One region of the Streptomyces sp. NPDC127038 genome, then DNA from elsewhere that is predicted to be linked to it. Evidence: predicted binding sites of a transcription regulator. Region 1 holds the regulator's gene; the other holds the start of a gene.

What was found. The regulator HrcA, encoded in region 1, represses chaperone genes, less so after heat shock. The targets are predictions, from matches to a motif close to TTNGCACTCNGNNNNNCNGAGTGCNAA.
Region 2: the regulator HrcA is predicted to act here: its motif matches at 4,174-4,200, upstream of groES (co-chaperone GroES).

What each region holds. Positions count from the first base shown of each region.
Region 1 is NZ_JBHXDQ010000022.1:48,968-56,380, reverse strand. It holds gene ACFWI4_RS17775 (S41 family peptidase) at 1-572, opposite strand, end outside; gene ACFWI4_RS17770 (hypothetical protein) at 646-1,122, opposite strand; gene ACFWI4_RS17765 (VOC family protein) at 1,292-1,684, opposite strand; gene ACFWI4_RS17760 (16S rRNA (uracil(1498)-N(3))-methyltransferase) at 1,735-2,484, opposite strand; gene ACFWI4_RS17755 (nitronate monooxygenase) at 2,481-3,575, opposite strand; gene dnaJ (molecular chaperone DnaJ) at 3,687-4,823, opposite strand; gene hrcA (heat-inducible transcriptional repressor HrcA) at 4,824-5,840, opposite strand; gene ACFWI4_RS17740 (MBL fold metallo-hydrolase) at 6,016-6,741, shown strand; gene ACFWI4_RS17735 (DUF3097 domain-containing protein) at 6,773-7,413, shown strand, end outside.
Region 2 is NZ_JBHXDQ010000014.1:36,007-43,419, forward strand. It holds gene ACFWI4_RS13455 (RNA polymerase sigma factor) at 1-741, shown strand, start outside; gene ACFWI4_RS13460 (methyltransferase domain-containing protein) at 904-2,127, opposite strand; gene ACFWI4_RS13465 (polysaccharide deacetylase family protein) at 2,218-3,177, shown strand; gene ACFWI4_RS13470 (polysaccharide deacetylase family protein) at 3,192-3,962, shown strand; gene groES (co-chaperone GroES) at 4,345-4,653, shown strand; gene groL (chaperonin GroEL) at 4,807-6,432, shown strand; partial or broken gene ACFWI4_RS13485 (ester cyclase) at 6,605-6,898, opposite strand; gene ACFWI4_RS13490 (SDR family NAD(P)-dependent oxidoreductase) at 7,012-7,413, opposite strand, start outside.

The DNA of each region.
Region 1 (7,413 bases):
AGGTCCTCGTGCAGCCGGACGAACTCGCCGTCGCCGTCCCGGTCGATCCACAGCTTGCCGGCCGTGCCGCCCCGGTAGCGCTTCCACCAGGCGGCCTCGCGTCCCATCGGGGCGGACAGCAGGACGACGCCGCCCGCGCCGTGGGCGACGTCGCCGACGGGCCCGTACGGCAGGGTCGTCGCGGGGCCGCCGTCGAGCGGGACGGCCCGGGCCCAGGTGCGGCGCAGGCTGGCCTGGCCGTGGGTGCTGAGGGCGAGCACCTGTCCGTCGGGGGTCCAGCCGCGCACCTGGGTCTTCACGCTGCCCCAGTACGTGAGCCGTTTCGCGGGTCCGCCGTCGAGGGAGGCGGCGTGGACCTCGGGGGCTCCGTCCCGTGTGGACGTCCAGGCGACGGTGGTGCCGTCCGGGGAGATGCGTGGATGGCTGACCGGTGTGTTGTCGGCGCTGACCCGCCAGGCGCGGCCTCCGCCGTCGAGCGGCGCGGCCCAGATGTCGTCCTCGGCCGTGAAGACGGCCAACTCGCCGTGCAGGTGCGGAAACCGGATGTACGCGGAGGCTGCGGACTCAGTCACCCGGTCACCCTATGCAGCCCACGCGCGGCCCGACAGGGGTTTGGATCCCTTGATCCGTGTACGACCCGGCAGGTCACTTGCCCTGCGAGGGCCAGCAGGTGGGGTCGCCCTTGCACCACATCGTCTTCGTCACGGTGACGGTGACGGTGGGGTTGGGCCCGCCGTACGTGGGGCGGTAGGTGACCGGCGCGGTGGGTCCCGTGGTGCAGTCGCCGAGGCCCTTCACGTGGAAGACCTGCCGGCCGCCGACGGTGGCGCGCAGGTCCCCGCGTACGCAGGCGCCGTTGACGGCACGGGTGACCTCGCCCTTGACGACGATGGCCCGGCCGTCACGGGTCTTGCCCCGGCAGTCGACGGTGGCCACGGTGTTCTCGCTCGGCGAGGGCGACCTCCCGGCCGTGGAGGCCTTGCCCGCGCCGCCCACGCGGGCGGTGCAGGTGAGCCAGCTCACGTCCACGTGCTGCCGTTCGAGTTCCTTGGTCGCCGTCCGGTCGGTCGTGTAGGACACGGTCGCGGTGCTGAGCCCGTCCACGGGCTGGCACGCGGTCATCGCGAACGCCCCGGCCGCGCCCAGCCCGAGGGCCGTGAGTACCCGTCCTTGCCGACCACGGTTCCTGAAACGCCTCAAAGCCCCCATGGACGGCAGCGTGCCACCGCGCGGCGGAGCGCGGTAGACCGCATGCGGCCATCGGGGGCACAACCACCCGAAGGAGTTGCCGTCAGCCGAGCATCAGCAGCCATTCCTGGAGTTCGACCAGGTTGCCCTCGGGGTCCTTGAGATGGGCGACGCGCATGCGGTCCGTCATGGGGGCCGGGCCGTGCAGCAGGGTGGCGCCGCGCGCGACGATCTGCTCGCAGTAGCTGTCCAGGTCGTCGACCCGCAGCACGACCAGCGACCGGTGTCCGGTCACGGTGTCGCCGAGCTCTCCGAGGATCTCGGTCATCATGGCCCGGTCCTGGAGGGCGATGCCCGCCGATCCGATGACGGGGCTGAACTTCTCGTACGGGCCCTCGGCGGCGCCCGACTGGGGCTTGAGGCCGAGGACTTCGCAGTAGAAGCGGTAGCAGGCGGCGAAGTCGGAGACGAGCAGTCGTACCTGGGCGAGTTCCATGGGTTCCCCGGTTGAGGTGCGGTCGGTGGGGCGGGTCCGGCGGGCGGCGGTCAGGACCAGCGGCCGGTGCGGGCCAGCAGCAGGGCCGTGGCCACGGTCCCGGCGGTCGAGGTGCGCAGCACCGTGCGCCCCAGGTGGAAGGTCCTCGCCCCGGCCTCGGTGAACAGCGCGACCTCGTCGGCGGAGATCCCGCCCTCGGGGCCGACCACGAGGACGATCTCGCCGGAGGCGGGCAGCGCGGCGGTCGCGAAGGGCTCGGTGCCCAGGGCGGTGTCCTCGTGGAGCACGGCGGCGAGGTCGGCTTTGGCGAGAAGTGCGGCAACCTGCTTGGTCGTCATGGCGTCCGCGACCTCGGGGAACCGCGCCCGGCGGGACTGCTTGCCCGCTTCGCGGGCGGTGGCCCGCCACTTGGCGAGCGCCTTCAGGCCCCGCTCGCCCTTCCACTGCGTGATGCAGCGGGAGGCGGCCCAGGGGACGATCGCGTCGACGCCGGTCTCGGTCATGGTCTCGACGGCCAGCTCGCCCCGGTCGCCCTTGGGCAGGGCCTGCACGACCGTGATGCGCGGCTCCTCGGCGGGTTCCTCGGTGACCGCGCCCATCCGTACGATCAGCCGGTCCTTGCCCTCGGTGCCGAGGACCACGCAGTCCGCCCGGCGCCCGGCGCCGTCGGTGAGCACCACGTCCTCGCCGCTGTGCAGCCGTTTCACGGAGACGGCGTGCCGTCCCTCGGGTCCGTCGAGGACATGGCGTCCTTCGCCGTCGGTGTCGAAGTGCTCGACCAGGAACACCGGTGCCGTCATCGGGGCGCACCCTCTTCCGGGATCTCGGCGGCGGCCGACAACGCTGTCTCGGCGGCCGCGATTTCTGCGTTCAGTACGTCCACCAGCTGCCCGGCGGGCAGGTCACGCGCCATGCGGTGACCCTGGCCCGCCCACAGTGCCATGCCCTGCGCGTCTCCCGCCTTCGCGGCCGCCTTGCGCAGCGGCAGGGTCAGGTGGTGGATCTCGGGGTAGGCGGCGGGGGCGTACGGGCCGTGCTCGCGCATGAAGCGGTTGGCCAGCGCGCGCGCCGGACGCCCGGTGAAGGCGCGGGTGAGCTCCGTGCGTACGTAGAGGGGGTCGGTCAGCGCCTGTTTGTGCACGGCGCTCGCGCCGGACTCGGGGGTGGCGAGGAAGGCGGTGCCGAGCTGGGCCGCGTCGGCGCCGGCGGCGAGGACGGCGGCGATCTGGCTGCCGCGCATGATGCCGCCCGCCGCGACGACCGGGATGCCCACGCTCTCGCGGACCCGCGCGACCAGGGTGAGCAGTCCGACGCCCGTGCCGTCCGTCTCCGGGTTGTCCCGGTGGGTGCCCTGGTGTCCGCCGGCCTCGATGCCCTGCGCGATCACCACGTCGGCGCCGGCCCGTTCCGCGGCCAGGGCCTCCTCGGCGGTGGTGGCGGTGACCAGGGTGAGGGTGCCGGCGCGGCGCAGCGACTGGAGCACCTCGGGCTTGGGGACGCCGAAGTGGAAGGAGACGGCCGCCACCGGGTTGTCGAGGAGGACGGCGAGTTTGGCGTCGTAGCCGTCGTCACGGCCGCTGTCCGGATCGCCGAGCTCGGTCTCGTACCAGGCGGCCTCGCCGGCCAGCTGGTTGGCGTACACCTCGACCGAGGCCGCGTCCGCGTGCTCGGGCTGCGGCAGGAACAGGTTGACGCCGAAGGGACGGCCGGTCAGCCCGCGCAGCTGCTTGATCTCCTGGTACATGCCGTCGGCGGTCTTGTACCCGGCGGCGAGGAAGCCCAGCCCGCCGGCCTCGGACACGGCGGCCGCGAGCTGCGGGACGGAGACGCCGCCCGCCATGGGGGCCTGCACGATCGGGTGAGGGAAGAGATCGGTCAGCGCGGTGGACATGACGGCATGTTGTCACGTCCCCCGGGCAAGTCCGAATCCGGTCGTCCGCCCGGATTCCGGCCCTCACGGCGAAGGGCACGGGGCGGTTTCCCGTCCCGTGCCCCGCCGTGGTCATCGGCCGTTGAAGGCGTCCTTCAGCCGGGAGAAGAGCCCCTGCTGACCGGGCTGGAACTGACCGGTGGGCCGCTCCTCGCCGCGCATCTGCGCCAGCTCGCGCAGCACCCGCTCCTGCTCCGGGTCGAGCTTGGTCGGGGTCATGACCTCGACGTGCACGATGAGGTCGCCCCGGCCGCCGCCGCGCAGGTGCGTGACGCCCCGGCCGTGCAGCGGGATCGACTGGCCGGACTGGGTGCCCGGGCGGATGTCGACCTCCTCCATGCCGTCGAGGGTCTCCAGCGGCACCTTGGTGCCGAGGGCCGCCGCCGTCATCGGGATGGTGACCGTGCAGTGCAGGTCGTCGCCGCGCCGCTGGAAGGTCGAGTGCGGCAGCTCGTGGATCTCGACGTACAGGTCGCCGGCGGGGCCGCCGCCGGGGCCGACCTCGCCCTCGCCCGCGAGCTGGATGCGGGTGCCGTTGTCCACACCGGCCGGGATCTTGACCGTGAGGGTGCGGCGGGAGCGGACCCGGCCGTCGCCCGCGCACTCGTGGCACGGGGTCGGGACGACGGTGCCGAAGCCCTGGCACTGCGGACACGGCCGCGAGGTCATGACCTGGCCGAGGAAGGACCGCGTCACCTGGGACACCTCGCCGCGGCCGCGGCACATGTCACAGGTCTGCGCCGCGGTGCCGGGGGCCGCGCCCTCGCCGTTGCAGGTGCCGCAGACGACGGCCGTGTCGACCTGGATGTCCTTCGTGGTGCCGAAGGCAGCCTCGTCGAGCTCGATCTCCAGACGGATCATGGCGTCCTGGCCGCGGCGGGTGCGCGAGCGCGGTCCGCGCTGCGACGCCGTGCCGAAGAACGCGTCCATGATGTCGGAGAAGTTCCCGAAGCCGCCCTGGCCGAAGCCGCCGGCGCCACCGCCGCCCTGCTGGGACAGCGGGTCGCCGCCGAGGTCGTAGACCTGCTTCTTCTGCGGGTCCGACAACACCTCGTACGCGGCGTTGATCTCTTTGAACCGCTCCTGCGTCTTCGGATCGGGATTGACGTCCGGGTGCAGCTCGCGAGCGAGCCTCCGGAACGCCTTCTTGATCTCGTCCTGGGACGCGTCGCGGCGCACGCCGAGTACGGCGTAGTAGTCCGTGGCCACTTACGACTCCGCCAGGATCTGTCCGACGTACCGTGCCACCGCTCGTACCGCTCCCATCGTTCCCGGGTAATCCATGCGGGTCGGGCCGACCACGCCGAGTTTGGCTACTGCCTCGCCGCCCGAACCGTAGCCGACGGAGACCACGGACGTGGAGTTGAGTCCCTCGTAAGCGTTCTCGTGCCCGATTCGCACGGTCATGCTCGAATCCCCGGCCTCTCCAAGCAACTTGAGGAGCACGACCTGCTCCTCCAGCGCTTCGAGCACCGGCCGGATGGTGAGAGGGAAGTCATGTCCGAAGCGGGTGAGATTGGCGGTACCGCCGATCATCAGCCGCTCCTCGGTCTCCTCGACCAGTGTCTCCAGCAGGGTGGAGAGCACCGTCGAGACCGTACCCCGGTCGTCCGCCTCGAAGGCGTCCGGGAGGTCCTGGACGAGCTGCGGGACGTCCGCGAAGGGACGTCCCGCGACCCGGCTGTTGAGCCGGGCCCGCAGGTCCGCCAGCGACGTCTCGCCGAACGGCGCCGGGCAGTTGATCATGCGCTGTTCGACCCGGCCGGTGTCCGTGATCAGCACGAGCATCACCCGCGCGGGGGCCATGGAGAGCAGCTCCACGTGACGCACGGTCGAGCGGGTCAGCGAGGGGTACTGCACGACGGCGACCTGCCGGGTGAGCTGCGCGAGCAGCCGCACGGTCCGTCCGACGACGTCGTCCAGGTCGACCGCGCCGTCCAGGAAGTTCTGGATGGCGCGGCGCTCGGGCGCGGTCATCGGCTTGACGCCGGCGAGCTTGTCGACGAAGAGGCGGTAGCCCTTGTCCGTGGGGATGCGCCCGGCACTGGTGTGCGGCTGGGCGATGTACCCCTCGTCCTCCAGGACGGCCATGTCGTTGCGGACGGTCGCGGGCGAGACGCCGAGGCGGTGCCGCTCGGTGAGCGCCTTGGAGCCCACCGGCTCCTCGGTGCCCACGTAGTCCTGGACGATGGCGCGCAGTACCTCGAGCCTGCGTTCGCTGAGCATCGCGCACCTCCAGAAGTCGACTCGGTGGTCTTCGTGGCCTTCGTGGCTTTCGCCTGGCACTCAGCGCACGCGAGTGCCAACGTTCCCCGGCCAGTGTACGGCGGTGAGGCACGACCCGGGCAAGGGCGGGCCTGCGATGTCGTGCGCGGTGCCCCCTCACCGTTAGCGTCGCCGCATGAGGCTGACTTGGGAAGAGCTCGGGTGGGAAAGGGTGGCGCCCGGGGTTGGGCGGCGGCGGCTTCCGGGCTGGGACTGCACGGCCGGGCTCGTCGTCGGCGACGGGGCGGCGCTGATGATCGACGCCGGATCGAGTCTGGCGGAGGGCGCCCGGCTGTGCGCCGAGGCGCGGGCTCTCACCGGCGCGCGTGTGACCCATGTCGCGCTCACCCACCCGCATTTCGATCATGTCTTCGGCGCGGCGGCGTTCGCGGGCGCGGAGATCTTCGCCGCGGACGGCTCCGCGGAGGTGTACGAGCGGGGCCGCGAGGAGCTGTGCGCGGACGCCGTGCGCAACGGTCTCGGCGCGCGGGCGGCGGAGGAGGCGGCCGACACCCTGGTACGCCCGCGGCACTTCGTACGGGACACCCGGGAGCTGGAGCTCGCCGGCGGGGTCGGGGTCCGTCTGGTGCGGACGGGCGAGGGCCACACCGCCCACGACCTGGTGGTCGTCGTGCCGGGCGACCCGGCGGTGGTGTTCTGCGGCGACCTGGTCGAGGAGTCGGGCGAACCGCAGGCGGGCCCCGACGCCGTGCCGTCACGGTGGCCGGCGGCCCTCGACCGGCTGCTCGCCCTGGGCGGCGAGGACGCGCTGTACGTCCCCGGGCACGGTTCGGTGGTGAACGCCGGGTTCGTCCGGTCCCAGCGGGACGCCCTGGCCGGGCGTTTCGGCGTGTCGCCGTGAGCCCCGGCGGGCTTCTCCTATCGTCATCCGAATGCGCCAGTACTCTCCGGACCTGACCCCGCCGTGGAAGAAGCCCCGGTCCGTTCCCGAGGTCCCGGCGGACCCGGGTCTGGTCGTCGAGGAGCCCGGCACCGGCTTCTGCGGCGCGGTGGTCCGCTGCGAGGCGGGCACGGTGACCCTGGAGGACCGCTTCGGCAAGCACCGGGTGTTCCCGCTGGAGCCGAGCGGCTTCCTCCTGGAGGGCAGGGTGGTGACCCTGGTCCGCCCGGCCGCGGCGGCACCGGCCCGCCCCGGCCGTACGGCATCCGGTTCGATGGCGGTCCCGGGCGCCCGCGCCCGGGTTGCGCGCGCCGGGCGCATCTACGTCGAGGGGCGCCACGACGCCGAACTGGTCGAGCGGGTCTGGGGCGACGACCTGCGCATCGAGGGCGTCGTCGTGGAGTACCTGGAGGGCGTCGACGACCTTCCCGCCGTGGTCGACGCGTTCGCCCCGGGCCCGGACGCCCGGCTCGGCGTCCTCGTGGACCACCTGGTCCCGGGTTCGAAGGAGTCCCGGATCGCGGAGGCGGTCACCAGCGAGCACGCCCTGGTCCTCGGCCACCCGTACATCGACGTCTGGGAGGCCGTGAAGCCGTCCTCCGTGGGCATCGCGTCCTGGCCCCGGGTCCCGCG
Region 2 (7,413 bases), on a different contig from region 1:
TTCGAGGTCCCCTACGGACCCGAGCGCGAGGCCCGGCTCGGGTCCGTCCTCGAGGTCATCTACCTGGTCTTCAACGAGGGGTACGCGGCCACCGCGGGCGACGACCTGCTGCGGCCCGCGCTGTGCGAGGACGCGCTGCGGCTGGCCCGGGTGCTCGCCGAGCTGATGCCCAAGGAGAGCGAGGTGCACGCCCTCGCCGCGCTGCTGGAGCTCCAGGAGTCCCGCTCGGCCGCCCGCACCGGGCCCGGCGGCGAACCCGTCCTGCTCAAGGACCAGCAGCGGCGCCGCTGGAACCGCATGCTCATCCGCCGCGGCTACACCGCGCTGAGCCGCGCCAACTCCGTCGCGACGGGCAGCCCGGGACCGTACGCCCTCCAGGCCGCCATCGCCGCCTGCCACGCCCAGGCCTTCGCCTACGAGGACACCGACTGGCAGCGGATCGCCGTCCTGTACGGCCTGCTGGCGGCCAGGTCCCCGTCCCCCGTGGTCGAGCTGAACCGCGCCGTGGCCGTCTCGATGGCCGAGGGCCCGGAACCCGCGCTCGCCATCGTCGACCGCCTCGCGTCCGAACCCGCGCTCCGGGACTACCACTTGCTGCCCAGCGTGCGGGGGGACCTGCTCGACCGGCTGGGAAGGACGGCCGAGGCACGGGCGGAGTTCCGGCGCGCCGCCTCACTGGCCCGCAACGAGCGGGAGCGGGAGCTACTGGAGACGAGGGCGCGTGACCTGCCGGAGCCTTGAGGCTCCCGCGCGGTGACCGGCTGCACGCTCAGGGGGTCCGCGGGAATCTCTCGCTACTCGACCTCACGCGGAGCAGCACCTTCGCGCCGCGTACGGACGGCGGTCAGGCCGCGACGGTCGTGAGGTCGGGCCCCGTCGGCGCCGAGCCGAACCCGGCGCCCCTCAGGACGGTCCACCGGCGGCAGCCGGCGCCGCGGTGTCCTGTGCCGCGGCGGCCGGAGTCGCGGGTGCCCCCACCAGCATGGTCGGGGCCCCCGCCACCCGGGTCAGGAACACCGTCGCGGAGTTCGGGCCCTGCGGCTTCACCTTGCGCCGCAGTTCCTCGGGCTCGACCGCCGACCCGCGCTTCTTCACGGTCAGCACGCCGACCTCACGCTCCCGCAGCAGCGCCTTCAGCTTCTTGACGTTGAACGGCAGCCGATCGGTGATCTCGTACGCGGTGGCGTACGGCGTCGGGCGCAGCGCGTCCGCCGTGACGTAGGCGATCGTCTCGTCGACGAGCCCGCCGTCCAGGTCCTCGGCCACCTCGGCGACCAGGTGCGCGCGGATGACGGCGCCGTCCGGCTCGTACAGATAGCGTCCGACCGGTCTGACCGCCGGATCCGGCAGGCCGCGGCCGCGCAGCGCGCGCGGGCCGGGCAGCAGGGTGGCGCGCACCAGGCCGGGCTCCGTGCCGAACCAGAGCACCGCCTCCTTCACGTCCCCGCCGTCCGAGATCCACTCGGCCTCCGCCTCGGCCGGGACCGCCTCGTGCGGGACGCCGGGGGCGATCTTCAGCGCGGCGAGCGGCGCCTTCCGTGCCGCCGCGACCGCCCAGGACAGCGGCGGTGAGTACGCCTCCGGGTCGAAGATCCGGCCCCGGCCGCCCCGGCGCGCGGGGTCCACGAAGACGGCGTCGTACGAGGCGGTGTCCACCTCGGTCACATCGCTCTCGCGCACCTCGATTAGCTCCGCGAGTCCCAGCGCGTCGGCGTTCGCGCGGGCGGCGGCGGCCGTCAGCGGGTCACGGTCGACGGCCAGGACGCGGATCCCGGCGCGGGCCAGCGCGATGGCGTCGCCGCCGATGCCGCAGCACAGGTCGGCCACGGAGCGGACCCCCAGCGCGCGCAGCCGCTCGGCGCGGTACGAGGCCACGGTCGTACGGGTCGACTGCTCGACCCCGTTCGGGGTGAAGAACATCCGTCCGGCGTCCTCGGCGCCGAACTTCGCCACCGCCCGCTGCCGCAGCCGGGCCTGTCCGAGCGCCGCCGAGACGAGATCGGCCGGGTGGTCGCGGCGCAGCCGCGTGGCGACGGCCAGTTCCTGTGCCGGTTCGGTGGCGCGGACCTCGTCGAGCAGGGCGCGGCCCTCGGCGGTGAGGAGGGGGGCGAAGGAGGCGTCGTTCACCCGGCCATTGTGGGCCAGTCGGTGGACGGCGCGCTTCCGGCGGCGGTGTCGGGGCCGCTGCGGGGCGCTGAGCTGGGAGGATCCGGCTCCATGCGACCCGTACGACAAAATTACAAAACCGGCGCAAACGGGGCTGGTGCGCGCTGGGGAGTCGGCGCGCTCGCCCTCGCCCTGCTCGTCTCAGGCTGCGCCGGGGCCGGCACGGCCTCCGCCCCCGGAGCCGGTGGCGCCGAGCCGGCCCACGGCCCCGCCCACGCCCGGGGGGCCGCGCTCCCCGCGGGCCCGGCCCGCGCCCTCGCCGCGTACGCCGACCGCCTCCGCCGGGACCAGGCCCGGCGCGCCGCCGTCGCGAAACGCTGGGGACTGACCGCGGTGCCCCTGACACCCCCCGCGCCGCCCGCCAGGAAACCGCGCATCGCGGCACGCAAGGGCTTCGAGGTCGACGACCAGAGGGAACTGGGACTGCCCCCGGTCTTCACCACCGTCCCCACCAAGGACAAGGTCGTCTTCCTCACCGTCGACGACGGCTCCGAGAAGGACCCCGCCTTCCTGCGGATGATGAGCGACCTGAAGATCCCGTACACCGCGTTCCTCAGCGACTTCCTCGTCAAGGACGACTACGGGTACTTCCGGCGGATGCGCGACCGCGGCATCACCCTCAACAACCACACCCTGCACCACCCTTATCTGCCCGCCCTCTCCTACGAGCAGCAGAAGCACGAGATCTGCGGCATGCAGGACGTGATGCAGAAGGAGTTCGGCAGGCGCCCGACCGTCTTCCGCCCGCCGTACGGCAACTACGACCAGGACACCCTGCGCGCCGCCAAGTCCTGCGGCATCCGGTACGCGCCGATCTGGAACGAGGAGGTCTTCGTCGACCACTGGGAGTACCGCGAGGAGGACCAGGACCTGCACCCCGGCGACATCGTCCTCACCCACTTCCAGGGCCGCGAGGAGTGGAACGGCACCATGCCCGACATGGTCCGCCGCTTCCTGAAGACCGTCACGGCCAAGGGATACGCGGTCGCGCGCCTGGAGGACTACCTGTGAGGGTGAGGGCGCGGATGCGGATGCGGGTGCCGGCGAGGGTCCGGGTCCCGGTCGCCGGACTGCTCGTGGCGGCGCTGCTCGGCGGCTGCGCGCAGTCCGTCGACCCCATCGAACGGCTGGGCAAGAAGGCCGCCCAGCGGGTGCACCCGACGCAGTCGGCGTACCGCCGCTGGGGGCTCGCCAGCCCGCTCGCCCCGGCCCCCGCGGTGTCCGTCCGGACCACCGCCCGCACCGCGGACACCGGACTGCCGCCCGTCGTGAACCAGGTCCGCACCCGCGACAAGGTGGTCTTCCTGACGTACGACGACGGCGCCGAGCGCGATCCGCGGTTCGCCGACATGGTCCGCGAACTGCGCCTGCCGGTCAGCATGTTCCTCACGGACCGGGTCGCAGGACCCGGCTACGGGCACTTCGCCCGGCTGCGCGCCGTCGGGGCGAGCGTCCAGAACCACACCCTCGACCACGCCGTCCTGGCCGGTCTGCCCTACGCCGGGCAGCGCGCCGAGATCTGCGGGCAGCAGGACAAGCTGACGCGGCGCTTCGGCGTCCGGCCCCGGCTGCTGCGGCCCCCCTACGGCCGGTACGACGACACGACCCTGCGCGCCGCCGCCGACTGCGGGGTCGCCGCGATCGTCCTCGGCAGAACGGCCGACGCGCACCGCCTGCGGCCCGGCGACATCCTCTCCGGCCCAGGCGAACCCGGAGTCACGGACGCCACCCTGCGGCTGCTCCGGCGGATCCAGCGGGAGGGCTTCACCCTGGCGCGGCTGGAGAACTACCTCTAGAGGTCGCCGGACGAGGAGAAGCACCAGCAGGGGCCCGCCGGGGGAGCGGGGCGGGGCGGCGCGCCTGCCGGTCCTTCAGGGGCCGCGGGGGCCGGTTCTCCAGGGGGCCGTGGGGGCCGGTGCGGTGCCTGCCGGTTCTCCGGGGGGTCTGCCGGCGAGACGCCCATTCGGCGTGATCCGGCACCTTCCCGCCCACGCCACGCCGACGCCTTTGGCACTCCGCTTGACCGAGTGCTAATCGCAGTCATAGTCTCAGGCCTGGCACTCCCCCCTGGAGAGTGCCAGTAGCGACGGGCAGGTCCGGCACCCGCGACGACGGATCGACCTGGTCGCCACCTCAGACAGTTAACCCCGTGAGATCTCCGAAGGGGGAGGTCGGATCGTGACGACCACCAGCTCCAAGGTTGCCATCAAGCCGCTCGAGGACCGCATCGTGGTCCAGCCGCTCGACGCCGAGCAGACCACGGCCTCCGGCCTGGTCATCCCGGACACCGCCAAGGAGAAGCCCCAGGAGGGCGTCGTCCTGGCCGTGGGCCCGGGCCGCATCGAGGACGGCAAGCGTGTCGAGCTCGACGTCGCCGTCGGCGACATCGTCCTCTACAGCAAGTACGGCGGCACCGAGGTGAAGTACAACGGCGAGGAGTACCTCGTCCTCTCGGCTCGCGACGTTCTCGCGATCATCGAGAAGTAATTCACCTGGTAAGGGAGTCCGGGGCTGGTCCCCGGGCGACCCCGCACCAAGCATTGCAGTGAACCACGCCCCTGGCACCCGCGATCATTCCAGCGCCGGGCGCCGGGGGCGCGGTTCGTTCTCCATATTTTCCGAGAGGGCTGAACCGCTTCCATGGCGAAGATCCTGAAGTTCGACGAGGACGCCCGTCGCGCCCTTGAGCGCGGCGTCAACAAGCTTGCCGACACGGTGAAGGTGACGATCGGCCCCAAGGGCCGCAACGTCGTCATCGACAAGAAGTTCGGCGCTCCCACCATCACCAACGACGGTGTGACCATCGCCCGTGAGGTCGAGGTCGAGGACCCGTTCGAGAACCTCGGCGCGCAGCTGGTGAAGGAGGTGGCGACCAAGACCAACGACATCGCGGGTGACGGTACGACCACCGCCACCGTGCTCGCCCAGGCGCTCGTGCGCGAGGGCCTGCGCAACGTCGCCGCCGGCGCGTCGCCCGCCCTGCTGAAGAAGGGCATCGACGCCGCGGTCAAGGCCGTCTCCGAGGAGCTCCTCGCGACGGCCCGCCCGATCGACGACAAGTCCGACATCGCCGCCGTGGCCGGGCTCTCCGCCCAGGACAGCCAGGTCGGCGAGCTCATCGCCGAGGCGATGGACAAGGTCGGCAAGGACGGTGTCATCACCGTCGAGGAGTCCAACACCTTCGGTCTGGAGCTGGACTTCACCGAGGGCATGGCCTTCGACAAGGGCTACCTGTCCCCGTACATGGTGTCCGACCAGGAGCGTATGGAGGCCGTCCTCGACGACCCGTACATCCTCATCCACCAGGGCAAGATCAGCTCCATCCAGGACCTGCTGCCGCTGCTGGAGAAGGTCATCCAGTCGAACGCCTCCAAGCCGCTGCTGATCATCGCCGAGGACGTCGAGGGCGAGGCCCTGTCGACCCTGGTCGTGAACAAGATCCGCGGCACGTTCAACGCCGTCGCGGTGAAGGCCCCCGGCTTCGGTGACCGCCGCAAGGCCATGCTCGGCGACATCGCCACCCTCACCGGTGGTCAGGTCATCGCCGAGGAGGTCGGCCTCAAGCTCGACCAGATCGGTCTGGACGTGCTCGGCAGCGCCCGCCGCGTGACCGTCACCAAGGACGACACCACGATCGTCGACGGTGCCGGCAGCAGCGACGAGGTCGCCGGCCGCGTCAACCAGATCAAGGCCGAGATCGAGAACACCGACTCCGACTGGGACCGCGAGAAGCTCCAGGAGCGCCTCGCGAAGCTCGCCGGCGGCGTGTGCGTGATCAAGGTCGGCGCCGCCACCGAGGTGGAGCTCAAGGAGAAGAAGCACCGTCTGGAGGACGCCATCTCCGCGACCCGCGCCGCGGTCGAGGAGGGCATCGTCTCCGGTGGTGGCTCCGCGCTCGTCCACGCCGTCAAGGTCCTCGAGGGCAACCTCGGCAAGACCGGCGACGAGGCCACGGGTGTCGCGGTCGTCCGCCGCGCCGCCGTCGAGCCGCTGCGCTGGATCGCCGAGAACTCCGGCCTCGAGGGCTACGTCATCACCTCGAAGGTCGCCGAGCTCGACAAGGGCCAGGGCTTCAACGCCGCCACCGGCGAGTACGGCGACCTGGTCAAGGCCGGCGTCATCGACCCGGTCAAGGTCACCCGCTCCGCCCTGGAGAACGCCGCCTCCATCGCCTCCCTGCTCCTGACGACCGAGACCCTGGTCGTCGAGAAGCCGGCCGAGGACGAGGGCGACGCCGGCCACGGCGGCCACGGCCACTCCCACTGACGTCCGACGTCATGAACGCCGGCACACCCGCACGGGTGTGACGACGTGACGAGGTCCCCGTTCCGACAGGAGCGGGGACCTCGTGCGTTCTGTCCCACGGTCCCCGGCACCCGGGGCCGAGCCGCGCGGCGGGCCGGCCCGGGCGCGCGGCCCGGACCGGCTCCCGTCCTCAGAGGCGGTCGTCGCGCACCACGTCCAGGTCCGTGAAGGTCGGCATCCCGTCGCAGAGCGCCACCATCTCCTGGAAGATCTGCTCCGTCTCCGGCATCTTCGAGTTCTTCATCGCTTCCTCGTACGACGGGAACTCCACGATCTCCACGAAGTGGTTCGCGTCGGAGCGGTCCATGCCGACGACGCCGCGCGTCGCGGTCCGTTTCCCGTTGGTCTTCTCGACCCAGGTGTCCATCAGCCGGTTCATCTCGTCGAACCGACTGGTCCTGCCGTCAATCAGCTGTACGAAAGTCATGGCGCCGCCTCCGGCTCTCACTCCGGTCGAAACACCCTCAATCCTCCCACCGGAGGGGCGGCACCACCCACCGCACGATCATCGCGAGCCCGGGCCCGGCCGCGCGCACCCGTTCACTGGGGCCCGTACTTGCGTCCCGTCTTCGACGAGATCCCGCCCAGCAGCGCGCGCGGGGTCACCTTCACCACGCCCATCAGCACCTTGTAGCGCGGATCCGGGACGGACAGGGTTCTTCCGCGCGCCAGATCGGCCAGCGCCGCCGCGACCAGCTTGTCGGCGTCGAGCCACATCCAGTTCGGGATGTTGTCCGTGCCCATGCCCGCCCGCTCGTGGAACTCGGTCCGCACGAAGCCCGGAGCCAGGGCCATCAGCCGCACCCCGCTGCCCGCGAGATCCTTCGCCGCGCCCTGGGTGAACTGCACGACCCAGGCCTTGGACGCCCCGTACGTACCGCGCGGCACGAACGCGGCCACCGACGCCACGTTGACGACACCGCCCCGGCCGCGCTCCCGCAT